Regions from separate parts of the Exiguobacterium sp. s125 genome, predicted to be linked through region 3. Evidence: riboswitches for the same ligand, from Rfam matches in the RefSeq annotation. Region 3 holds a riboswitch; each other region holds the start of a gene.
What was found. Region 3 has a riboswitch for S-adenosylmethionine ahead of msrA (peptide-methionine (S)-S-oxide reductase MsrA). Riboswitches for the same ligand answer to the same signal wherever they lie in the genome.

Region 1: another riboswitch for S-adenosylmethionine. It lies ahead of KNQ05_RS09790 (Na+/H+ antiporter NhaC family protein); the one in region 3 lies ahead of msrA (peptide-methionine (S)-S-oxide reductase MsrA).
Region 2: another riboswitch for S-adenosylmethionine. It lies ahead of metK (methionine adenosyltransferase); the one in region 3 lies ahead of msrA (peptide-methionine (S)-S-oxide reductase MsrA).
Region 4: another riboswitch for S-adenosylmethionine. It lies ahead of KNQ05_RS10470 (LLM class flavin-dependent oxidoreductase); the one in region 3 lies ahead of msrA (peptide-methionine (S)-S-oxide reductase MsrA).

The regions. Positions count from the first base shown of each region.
Region 1 covers NZ_JACSMI010000003.1:14,281-17,393, reverse strand. Annotated here, with positions in the region: gene KNQ05_RS09795 (hypothetical protein) at 1-78, shown strand, start outside; gene KNQ05_RS09790 (Na+/H+ antiporter NhaC family protein) at 122-1,429, opposite strand; SAM riboswitch class I at 1,510-1,613, opposite strand; gene KNQ05_RS09785 (metal ABC transporter solute-binding protein, Zn/Mn family) at 1,693-2,661, opposite strand; gene KNQ05_RS09780 (alpha/beta hydrolase fold domain-containing protein) at 2,831-3,113, shown strand, end outside.
Region 2 covers NZ_JACSMI010000001.1:357,722-360,834, forward strand. Annotated here, with positions in the region: gene pckA (phosphoenolpyruvate carboxykinase (ATP)) at 1-1,207, opposite strand, end outside; SAM riboswitch class I at 1,440-1,566, shown strand; gene metK (methionine adenosyltransferase) at 1,695-2,903, shown strand; gene KNQ05_RS01735 (GNAT family N-acetyltransferase) at 3,045-3,113, shown strand, end outside.
Region 3 covers NZ_JACSMI010000005.1:39,888-43,000, reverse strand. Annotated here, with positions in the region: gene KNQ05_RS12225 (Crp/Fnr family transcriptional regulator) at 1-548, shown strand, start outside; gene KNQ05_RS12220 (DMT family transporter) at 561-1,040, shown strand; gene msrA (peptide-methionine (S)-S-oxide reductase MsrA) at 1,437-1,967, opposite strand; SAM riboswitch class I at 2,075-2,181, opposite strand; gene KNQ05_RS12210 (M20 metallopeptidase family protein) at 2,252-3,113, opposite strand, start outside.
Region 4 covers NZ_JACSMI010000003.1:156,948-160,060, reverse strand. Annotated here, with positions in the region: gene KNQ05_RS10480 (DUF2325 domain-containing protein) at 1-488, shown strand, start outside; gene KNQ05_RS10475 (DUF975 family protein) at 556-1,230, shown strand; SAM riboswitch class I at 1,422-1,526, shown strand; gene KNQ05_RS10470 (LLM class flavin-dependent oxidoreductase) at 1,599-2,657, shown strand; gene KNQ05_RS10465 (ATP-grasp domain-containing protein) at 2,654-3,113, shown strand, end outside.

The sequences.
Region 1 (3,113 bases), on a different contig from region 3:
GGGGGAGCAGGACTTGTTCAATTTCCGCTTCCGGCGATTGCCTATTTCATTTTGAATCGTCAAGAAAAACAGAAATAAAGTGAACCCCCCGTCGCAGACGAAGCGACGGGGGGTGTTTGTTTTACGACATGTTGTTTTTCTGTGCGGCATCACTCTTCCGGCGTGGGAAGCCGAAGAAGATTGCCAGTGATCCACAAACGAACAGTAAAAATGGATAGAACAAATAAGGAATCAGTTCGGGTGACGCCGTTTTCGTCAATTCAGCGGCAATCAAAAGTTGCGCTCCGTACGGGATGATTCCTTGAACACCACAGGAAAAGAGGTCGAGGATACTGGCTGACTTCTTCCGGTCGATGTCATACGTATCCGCGATTTCAGCAGCGAGCGGACCGGCGACAAGAATCGAAATCGTATTATTTGCTGTTGCGAGATTCGTTGCACTGACGAGGGCAGCCATACTGAACTCAGCTCCCCGGCGTTTCGAAATCTTTCGTGTCAGCGTTTCTTTGAGATAAGCAATTCCACCGTTATAGGTGATCAGGCTGACGAGTCCACCCATCAGCAACGTCAAGATTGAGATTTCTGCCATCCCCATCAATCCGTCAGACATCGCGAGGACAAATCCACTTACTCCGAAACTACCGTCGATCATTCCGATGATGCCTGTCAATAACGTCCCGCCGAGTAAGACGAGAATGACGTTGACACCAAAGAGTGCGAACACGATGACGGAAAGATACGGAATCAGCTTATAAAATTCAAATGCTTTCGCTTCGACGACATCTCCGGAACCTGACACGAAAGCGAGTAAGATGACAGTGATGACGGCAGCAGGCAAGACGATTAAAAAGTTCGTTCTGAATTTATCACGCATGTTCGTTTTTTGTGTCCGGACAGCGGCGATTGTCGTATCTGAGATAAACGATAAGTTATCACCGAACATTGCTCCACCGACGACGGCAGCAGCGGCGAGTGCGACATTGACACCCGTCGCGTCATGAATCCCGAGTGCGATCGGTGCAAGGGCAGCGATTGTGCCGGTCGAAGTTCCCATCGCCATCGAGATGAAAGCGGCAATGATGAACAATCCACTCATTAAAAGAGACTGGGGTAGGAAACTGAGTGCAGCGTTGACGGTCGCATCAATGGCTCCGATTGCATTCGCTGTTCCAGAAAATGTGCCGGCGAGTAAAAAGATGAAGACCATGATCATGATGTCCGGATTTCCGGCACCGCGGGCAATCCGCTCGACGGTCTGGTTGATGTCTCCCTTAGATGTCGCAGCAGCAAAAATCAAGGCGATTAAAGCTGCAATCAAGATGGGGAATTTGTAAAAGTCGTTATAGAAGATTCCTGCACCGATGAATAATACAAGGAAAACGAACAAGGGGAACAACGCCCATTTGTTCGGCGTAACCGTTTCGTTCATGTGAATCACTCCATTTCTTCAGCATACAAAAAAAGACCCCTTCGCAAGAAAGAAGGAGGTCTTTACTGAAAAAGACGCTCTTCTTATCTCTCAAGCCATAGCTTGCTGGATTTGGCACAGTACGAATCAATCGTCCGCTGCCGAAACATCATTGGGCCAGTCCCTCCGTTTCTCGCGATAAAAAGAAGTCATTTAGTTGTTTAGTCGTTGTTTAAAACACGTTTATTACCCTAACGTATCTTTTAATGCTTGTCAACTGTACCTTACTGCAGTGCTTGTTTGAGCGTCGTCACGTTTTCGTTCATCAAATCAAAGTACGATTGATCTTGTTGATCTTTTGCGACGGACTCGAGGTTATGAATCGTAATCGATTCGGCACCGATTTCTTTTTGGATGACACGGGCGACCTTTGGCGACACCGTCTCTTCGAAGGCGATATAGTTTAAGTCATGCATCTCTGCTTCCTTGACGATGGCAGCCAGCTGTTTTTGGGACGGTTCGTCAGACGGTGAAATACCGGCAATCGGCAGTTGCGTGAAACCGTAACGTTCCGCCAAGTACCCGTATGCGGCATGCGTGACGAGAAGCTCCTTTTTCGAACCGGAGTCAACAGCTTTTTGTAAATTTTGGTCGAGTTCATCTGCTTGTTTGTTAAAGAGTGCGAGGTTTTTATCAAACGTTTCCTTCCGGTCAGGTGCTTCCTTTGCTAATGCGGTCGTAATCGAGTCAGCCATTTTCTTGGCGTTGTTCGGGTCGAGCCAAACATGCGGATCGTATTGTCCATGATCGTGCGACTCTTCTTCAGCCTCGTGATCATCATGGTCATCGTGTGCGTCTTCTTCGTGCGTATGAAGCGAAGCGGAAGCTTCGAGTAAGTCGATATTTTTACTTGTCTCGACAAAACGAATGGAATTACCGGCTAAACTTTCCTTAATCTTTTCAGAGTACGGCTCAAGGGTTGTGCCGGTAAGTAAAAATAGATCGCCTTTCGCAATCGTCGTCAGTTGCTTCGGAGTCGGCTCATACGAATGCGGGTCGGCGCCAGGGGGAACGATTAATTCGACCTGGACGTCCTTTCCGCCGATTTCTTTGGCGATGGCTGCCGTGGCGAACGTCGACGTATAAATTTGCAATTTACCGTCTTCGTCTGAATTTGAAGTCGATGAGCCGCATGCGGCGAGCAGACTGGCAGTTACTGTCGCGATGGTTAACGCTGGAATGATTTTTTTCATATATGAACCCTCCAAGATAATTAAAACGTAATTGTTCCGATTTGGACTTTCTAACTATATCCGACGGAAATTAAAGCGTCAAGTCGGAATGTTGTGAAGTTCTAGTTCAAAATAAATCGGGTAAGAGAAGAGTAGAAGTGAAATCGGAATGAGCCTTGGAGGTGATGAGGTGAAACGTGAAACAGCATGGTTGATGGGTGGCGCCGCTATTTTGACGACGGCTGCTGCTGGTGCGAGTATTTGGAATAATTATGGAGCCTTACTCAGATGGACGGAGCCGGTCTTGCCGCTTACCGAAAAGCAATTAGCACCACGAAATCTTTTATACAAGACGGTCAATCAGCAGGACTTGACGTTAGATATTTATTATCCGCCGGGAGAAGGGCCGTTTCCGGTCGCGATTTATGCTCATGGCGGCGCATTCGTTCGTGGAAACCGTGATGATGTGTTTA
Region 2 (3,113 bases), on a different contig from region 3:
TTGCATATTTTTCAGGAATGAGCGGTAAGAAGGGTGAACCGAAGCATGTCGAGAATGTCGCTTCCGGTTCTGTTACGCCACGCTCTGTCCCGGCTAACTTCGATGTATACCCGGATAAGAAGTGATACATCGCTTGCTCCTTCGTCAACTTACTGATTGGCGGCAGGACGCCGTAAGCATCAGCTGTTAAAAAGACAATCGTTTTCGGATGTCCGGCGCGTGATGGTACTGCAATATTATCAATCGCTGTAATCGGATAAGCGGCCCGTGTGTTTTCCGTTTTTGACGTATCATCATAGTCAGGAATTCGTGCATCATCGAGGACGACGTTTTCAAGGACAGTGCCAAACCGAATCGCATCAAAGATTTGTGGTTCTTTTTCGCGCGATAGGTTGACCGTTTTTGCGTAACAGCCACCTTCGATATTGAAGACGCCGTCGTTGGACCACCCGTGCTCATCGTCACCAATCAATTGACGACTGTCGTCAGCAGACAGTGTGGTCTTACCAGTACCGGATAATCCGAAGAATAAGGCGACGTCACCCTCATGACCGACGTTAGCCGAGCAATGCATCGATAAGACGTCTCGTTGAGGTAAAAGGTAGTTCATGACAGAGAAAATCGATTTTTTGATTTCGCCCGCATATTCTGTTCCACCGATTAAGACAATCCGATGTTCGAATGACATGGCGATGAACGTTTCGGAATTCGTTCCATCGACTTTCGGATCTGCTTTGAAGTGAGGCGCATAAATAACCGTGAAAGGCTCAAAAGCAGCTTCTGTCGGATATTCACGCAAAAATAGTTGTTTTGCAAACAAATTATGCCAAGCATATTGTGTCACGATCCGAACCGGAAGGGTAAAATGAGTGTCTGCACCAGCAGCAGCTTCTGTGTAGTAGAGCTGATCTGCTTCATTCATGTAGCGAAGAACTTTTTGTAAAAGTTGCGCGAAGTTGTCTGCTTCCATCGGTTGATTGACATGGCCCCAATCGATATGTGACTCGCATGACTGATCGCGAACAATGAACTTGTCTTTAGGTGAACGACCTGTAAATTTCCCCGTTTCTACAGACAGAGCGCCATTTTCAGCAAGAACCCCTTCTTCGTTACGAATTGCATGTTCGACTAGCTCAGCAACAGATAGTTGTTTGAACACATGCTCCTTCTTGAGTAGCTCTTCGATATTCAGGACCGTCATCGGCATCCTGACCCCACCTTTCCCCTACGTTGGTTTAGCTCTGACATTTAGTATGACACATTTATTATATATGACATACTAAAGGATGAGCAATCCTTTTTTAGCGCTGATTTCTATTTATTTGGAAACGCTTTCAGCATTAACAGTTTAACATCTCTTCGGGAAAGTTTCGACTAGAAATTAAAACGTAGCTTGACAGAGTGGTCACAACTTTATATCATGTAATTCGTAACGGATACTCTTATTCTGAGCAGGTGGAGGGAACAAGGCCCGAAGAAACCCGGCAACCGTCCTACATTAAGAATTCTATTAATGAAGGAAAAGGTGCTCTCCTGAAGCGAAGTAAACACTTCGAACGATAAGAGGGTAAAGGAAGAACGCACAACCTTTCCCTGACCATTTTTTGGACATGGAGAGGTTTTTTTCATTTTACCGTCCCACTCAACTAGGGGAAATGAGTACACCGTCAAATTCTTTTTTGGGAGGGTCAAACATGACAAACCTTAATCGCCGACTATTTACGTCGGAGTCAGTTACTGAAGGTCACCCGGATAAAATCTGTGACCAAATCTCGGATTCTATCTTAGATGCAATCCTCGCAGCCGATCCGAATGCTCGTGTCGCTGCTGAAACATCTGTCACGACAGGACTTGTCCTCGTCGCAGGTGAAATCACGACATCGACTTATGTCGATATCCCGAAAGTCGTTCGCGAAACAATTCGTGAGATTGGCTATACACGCGCTAAATATGGTTTCGATGCAGACACTTGTGCTGTATTGACTTCAATCGATGAGCAATCAGCAGATATCGCTCTCGGTGTTGACCAAGCGCTTGAAGCACGCGAAGGTAACATGTCAGATGAAGAAATCGATGCAATCGGTGCAGGGGACCAAGGTCTCATGTTCGGTTATGCAACGAAAGAAACGCCTGAATTGATGCCACTTCCGATCTCACTTTCACACAAACTTGCTCGTCGTCTCGCAGAAGTCCGTAAAACTGGACAACTTGACTACCTCCGTCCGGATGGTAAGACGCAAGTAACTGTAGAATACAATGAGAACAACGAACCGGTTCGTGTCGATACAATCGTCATCTCAACACAACATGCAGAAGAAGTGACGCTTGAGCAAATCCAAGCAGACCTGAAAGAGCATGTCATCGCACCTGTGATTCCATCAGAATACATCGATGCGGAAACAAAGTTCTTCATTAACCCGACAGGTCGCTTCGTCATCGGTGGACCACAAGGTGATGCAGGATTAACTGGACGTAAAATCATCGTTGATACGTATGGTGGCTATGCACGTCATGGCGGCGGCGCATTCTCTGGTAAAGATCCAACAAAAGTTGACCGTTCTGCAGCATATGCAGCACGTTACGTCGCGAAAAACCTCGTAGCTTCTGGTCTTGCAGATAAAGCAGAAGTTCAACTTGCGTATGCGATTGGTGTCGCGCACCCAGTATCGATTGCAGTTGATACGTTTGGAACAGGTAAACTTCCAGAAGCACAACTCGTCGAACTCGTTGCCGAAAATTTCGATCTTCGCCCAGCAGGGATCATCAAGATGCTTGATCTTCGCCGTCCGATTTATCGTCAGACAGCAGCTTATGGTCATTTCGGTCGTACAGATATCGAATTACCATGGGAGCAAACAGATAAAGCAGCAATTCTTGAAGAACAAGCGAAACGATTCGCTTAATTTTCAGTTCAGAAGCAGACTCGCATGAGTTTGTTTCTGAACTTTTTTTGTTTGTCTCGAACTTTGCAGGGAAACGAATGATTTTTCTAGAAAAGGGTAAAAGAACATGTACCGGTAAACGGAAAAAAGGGGGAGTCCGATATGGAGATACGCGAAGCAATTCCTACTGATGCGGCACGCATTCATGATATTGCCATTACCTCTTGGATG
Region 3 (3,113 bases):
ACCGGATGTATTTCATCGTCGAAGGAAAAATTAAAATCTCTGCAGCATCGGCTGAAGGGAAACAACGGATTTTACGCTTCAAAAAGGCGATGACGGTGATTGGTGATGCGGAATATATCAATCAACGGGAAGTCTTGAATACCATCGAGGTGATTACGGACGTTGTGGCACTCAGCATTCCGTATGCGATCTTACGTGAGCACAATACGACGAACACCTTTTTACAATTTTTACTGCGGGTCATTACGACCAAGTGGTACGCGGACTCGAAATCAGCATCATTTCATGTCCTCTATTCGGTCGAAGAACGATTTGCCGGATATCTGTTATCGATTACCTCGGACGTTTCCGACAGTCTGTTTTATCAAGAGATGCGAACGTCGAATCTCCATGACGTCGCCGATTGGCTCGGGACGAGTTACCGTCATTTAAACCGTATCATCTCAACACTTTGTGAAGAAGAAATCTTGGCGAGACGACGCGGGAAAATCATTATTTTAGATGTAGAGCGGATTAAAGAAAAAGCGAACGGAAATAGTTACGAATAAGGAGGGGCTAGCATGGGACTAGGTATGTTTTGTGCGATTACGGCAGGAATGATGATTAGTTTACAGACGGTATTGAATGCACGGATGAGTCATGCGTTCGGGGCATGGGCGACGACGACCCTCGTCTTTTTTGTCGGGTTCATCGGTTCACTGTTTGCGCTACTCGTATTTCGGGGTGGCACATTCTCGAACATTCAAACGGTCGAACCGCTTTATTTATTCGGTGGTCTGGTCGGTGTCGGTGTCGTATTTTGTGTGATGCGCGGGATTCAGTTGCTCGGTCCATCGATTGCGATTTCGGTCGTCTTGATTTCGCAACTGAGTTTTGCATTATGTGTCGACTTGTTCGGTTGGTTCGGTTTACCGGAACTTGAGCTTTCGCTCGGACAAGTCGCTGGATTGCTTGTGATGCTAGCCGGTATTTTTGTGTTGAAACGATATCAAGTCGTAGAAATCGAATCTTCGGATGAGTTGTCGGAAAAGGTATCGTAATTCTTACGGTTAACTCTGGCAGTATAAAGTCGATTTTTTAGCGTGAAGACGAATCAGTAGTTGTGGAATGAAAGATTCGTTCTTTTCGTTGCTTTCCTCGGGCGAGGCGCAAGCCGTTGCTCCTTGATCCTCACGGACAACGAGCAGGGTCTTGCCAGCCTCTTGGCAGCGCGTGTTCACGCGCTTTTTCCCGTAGGAGTCAACGAAAAACGAAGCTTTCAGGGTGTACCGCAGAGAAAATCATAGAGTAGTGTTAGAGCACAGTCTGTCTCGAATCGCTTTGAAGACGAGATGAGACAGGGAAACGCGAACGGATTGCCTCTTGTTATAGCATAGTCACTCTTCATAAGAGTTTGTCTACATGCTGAAAGCCCGCACGAAGCGGGCTTTTTTAGTTTAGACAGATACTTCTTCTTTCCAAGCCACATCGATGAATTCATCGCGACCGGATGCTTTCCGGTCTTTTTTGTAGTGTTCCGGATTCTTTTTGTGGAAGTTTTGATGATAGTCTTCTGCTGGATAGAAGGCTTGTGCCGCTTCGATTCGTGTGACGATCGGTTGCTTAAAGCGATTGCTCGCAGCAAGCGCGTCACGTGAAGCAATCGCAGCAAGGCGCTGTTCTTCCGTATGATAAAAGATGGCAGGTGCGTATTGTGTCCCACGGTCCTGGAACTGTCCGCCGGCGTCAGTCGGATCCGTTTGCGGCCAGTAAAGTTCGAGTAACCGCTCGTATGAGAATAACGCCGGATCAAATGTAATCTCGACGACCTCCGAATGACCGGTCGTGCCTGTTTTTATTTGTTCGTATGTCGGATTTTCGATTTGTCCTCCTGTATAACCGGAAACAATTCCGTGAATACCGGGCAGTTCTTCGAATGGTGTCACCATGCACCAGAAACAGCCTCCTGCGAATGTTGCTTTTTCCATCTATATCTCGTCCTTTCCGCTGGCGGTAGTCGCCTTGTAATCATTCGTGCTCTGACAGCGAGAAAACGAAAACGACTCCTTTGCTTGGTTGCAAAAGGAGTCGTCGCTTTTTATCAACCAAAGCTTGCGCTTTGCTGGTCGTAGCACCTTGCCACTGAAGGCAGGTTGCTGGGACGTCATCGATCCAGATCTCTCAGTCCACTCTTGATAAGTGTTATATGAAGTTGATTAAATTCGTTATCATTGATGTGATAATAGCATCTCTAAAACGACAAAGTCAATCATTAAGATTGTAAGGCATGCAGGACGGTCGCACCTAGAGATTTCGCGCCGACGAGTAGTGCCCGTTCATCGATTTCATATTTCGGATGGTGTTGCGGATAAATCGTACTCCCGTCCGTTTTGGCGGACCCCGTAAAGAAGTAGCTTCCTGGGATACGCTCTAAATAATAGGCGAAATCGTCTGCTGCCATCATCGGTTTGAGTTCTTTGACATGGGCTTCACCTAAAAATGCAGTCGCCTCTTTAACGAGATTTGTTTCTACCGGATGATTCCAAAGGGATGGATAACCCGTCGTAAAGTCGATGGAGTAGCTCGCACCGATTCCGGCACACGTCGTCCGAGCAACTAAATCGACCTGCTGGCGTAACTGGTGACGCAGCGCTTCGTCGAATGTCCGGATTTCACCGACAATCCGTGCCTCACCAGTAACGATGTTCGGAGCCGTTCCGGCATGGAATGAACCGATTGCGATGATGGCAGGTGAAAACGGATCAACTCGCCGACTGACAAGGTGTTGGAGATTACAGACGAGTTGTGCCCCGGCGACGAGTGCATCTTGTGTTTTATGAGGGGCTTGCGCATGACCACCCTGTCCGTGGACAACGATTTCGAATTCATCGATGGCGCACAGCGTATGTCCTGCGTGATAGCCAATTGTTCCGACAGGTAAGTCATTTTCGAGATGCGTACCGAAAATTGCATCGACCCCGTCAAGACAGCCGTCTTCAATCATTTGAATGGCACCACCCGGGAAGACTTCTTCCCCGTGCTGATGAATGAACACGATTGTTCCGTGAAGGTCTTCTTGCAGTGCTGTAAAGGCCGAGGCAAGACCGAGTGCAATCGCCGTATGTCCGTCATGT
Region 4 (3,113 bases), on a different contig from region 3:
ACAAGATGATGCAACGGAAACCGAAGGCGAAGAAAGTCAAAAAAGAGCGGCGCCTCCGGGAAAAGAAAGTCCAGCAACTCGAACGTCTCGATACGACGACATTACCAGGTCAACCAATCGAATTCGTCGATAAAACGGCACTCGATTTTGCTTCCTACGACGGCATGCGTCTCGTCATCGTCGGTAATGAGCAACAGCGCGCCGTCTACCGCGACTTCTTTGCGGAGACGGGAGTCGAATTAATCCATCTTGGCGGTGATGCCCAAGCTGCGAAAAAAATTGCCTGTCTCGCGAAAAAGACAGATGCGATCGTCGTCATCAAAAGTCGCGTCTCCCACGCAGCAGCGGCACATGTCCTCGTGCAAGCAAAAAAGCACGATATTCCGTTTGCGATTGAACGACTCGATGGACGAAGCTCTTTGTATACGGCGTGCCAGCAACAACTTGAAAAAGCAATGGTCCAACGTTTACTAAAAGACGAGCGTTAAAAAGTGAAACCTCCTCAAAAATAAACCGTAAAGAAAGGTAGCACTTATTTTTGAGGAGGATCTTTCGATGTCAAAACAATTAAAATTAGCAGCGCGCGAGTCGTTGCAGGGACGATGGGGCTTCATGGCATTAATGATGTTGTTGTTCTTAATCATTCAAGGCGTTCCGAACGGATTTGCGTCCTCACCCGAAGAGGATTTCCAATTTATCGACTTGATTGGTATGCTCTTGACGGTGTTGACCTTACCGGTTGCAATGGGATGGTCATGGCTCGCCCTATCTGTCGCCCGAGACGAGCAGACGAAAGTCGCCGATTTGTTTGAGCCGTACAAAATGTTCTTGAAAGCCATTGGAGTGTCAATCGTCCAAACCTTTTTCTTAGGGCTATGGTTCTTACTTTTCATCATTCCAGGAATCATTAAGTCATTCTCTTACATGTTGACGTATTACATCATTCGGGACGAACCATCGATTGGCATCCTTGATGCCATTACGCGTTCACGCCAAATGATGGATGGACACAAAAAAGAGGCGTTTTTCCTCGTCCTTTCGTTCATCGGTTGGTTCTTGCTCGGAATTGTTACGATCGGAATCGGTTTCCTCTGGATTGGCCCGTACTTCAGCGTCACAATCGCGAAGTTCTACGATCGCGTGCGTGGGGAAGAAGTTTCGACGACTGGTCACCGGACAGCCATGATGGATGCAAATCACAATGACTCACCGTTCGTATCACCAGAATGAATTGATTTTGAACAGCACCATACAAAGCAGGGATTGCCATCTTAAACCGATGTGCAATTCCTGTTTTTAGCTTCTAGACAAAGAAGTATCAAGAAACAGAGTGATTTTCCAAATGTTTTTTTAATTCCGATAGGAAAAGAAGGTTTAAAGGTTGCTTTACTCTGCTAAAAGATGTACGCTAATTTCAATTATTCTTATCACGAGAAGTCGAGGGACTGGCCCGACGACACTTCAGCAACCCCGCATGAGCGGAAGGTGCTACTTCCAAGAGGAATTTATTCCTTTGAAGATAAGAGCCGACAGTAGACATTCGTCGCTCTTTTCTAAACGAAAAGAGCGATTTTTTATGCAAAAAGGGGGCACAGGGGATGGAATACGGATTTTGGTTACCAATCTTCGGGGGTTGGTTACGAAACGTCGAGGATGAACAAATGCCAGCGACATTCGATTATGCGAAACAAGTCGCACAGACGGCAGAACGGATTGGCTTTTCTACGACATTGATTGCAGAATTGAACTTAAACGACATTAAAGGAATAGCCGAACCGAGTCTTGAGGCGTGGACGACGGCAGCGGCGATTGCGGCGACAACGGAACGGTTGGAAATCATGACAGCCGTCCGGCCCGGTTTTCATAATCCGGCGACGACAGCAAAAATGGCGGCGAACCTCGATCAGTTGAGTAACGGACGTTTTACGCTCAACGTCGTCTCGGCCTGGTGGGAGGAAGAAGCCCGTCAATACAATGGGATTTTTACAGCCCATGACGAACGATATGCCCGGACGGAAGAATTCGTGACGGTCATGAAAGGATTATGGGCGGACGCATCACCCTATAGTTTTGATGGGGCGTACTATCAGCTGGAACGGGCAGAGCTTCACCCGAAACCCGTTCAGCGTCCCGGAATCAAGCTCTACGCTGGTGGTGAGAGTGAGACGGGGAAACAGACGATCGTCAATCACTGTGATGCCTATGTCATGCATGGAGGAACGGTCGATGAAGTCGCGACGAAAATTACGGATATGAAAACCCGCCGCGCGGCGACCGGGAAGCAGCCGCTTGCGAGTTTCGGACTGGCGGCCTACATCATCTGTCGCGAGACGGAAGAAGCGGCGCTCGAAGAATGGCACCGGATTACGAACGTTAAAGAAGACGGTGCCGGATATGCCGGGTATGACGACTTCGTCAGTAAATCGCAACTCGAACAACAGGTCAAACGAAATGACTATTCGGTCTCAAACCGGGGACTGCGTCCGAACTTGATTGGGACGCCGGATCAAATCGCAGAACGGATTCTTGAATTTGAAGCAGTCGGCGTGACATTGCTCTTGCTTCAATTTTCTCCGCAACTCGAAGAAATGGAACGCTTTGCCCGCGAGGTCATGCCACGCGTCGAAGCGAAACGAAAGGTAGGTCAACTAAAATGACGAAAATTCATATCTTACACGAAAATCAGGAATGGACGGATCATTTAATCAAGCGACTCGAGGAACTCAACTTACCGTATGAACAGTGGCACCTCAACGAAGGGGTCGTCCCACTCGATGAAACACCACCGGAAGGCGTTTTTTACAGCCGGATGAGTGCCTCGTCCCATACGCGCGGGCACCGCTATGCACCAGAATTGACGGAAGGGGTCCTCGCTTGGCTCGAAGAACATGACCGGACCGTTTTCAACGGAACCCGTGCGTTACGACTCGAGGTCAGTAAGGTCAACCAATACACCGCCTTACGAAAAGCAGGTATCCGTGTTCCGAAAACGACGGCAGCCGTCGGACGTGATCAAATCGTCCAAGCCGCTCAAAACATCGGAGTATCGTCGTTCATCACGAAACACAATCGTGCCGGTAAAGGACTCGGCGTTCAATTGTTCCACTCGATTG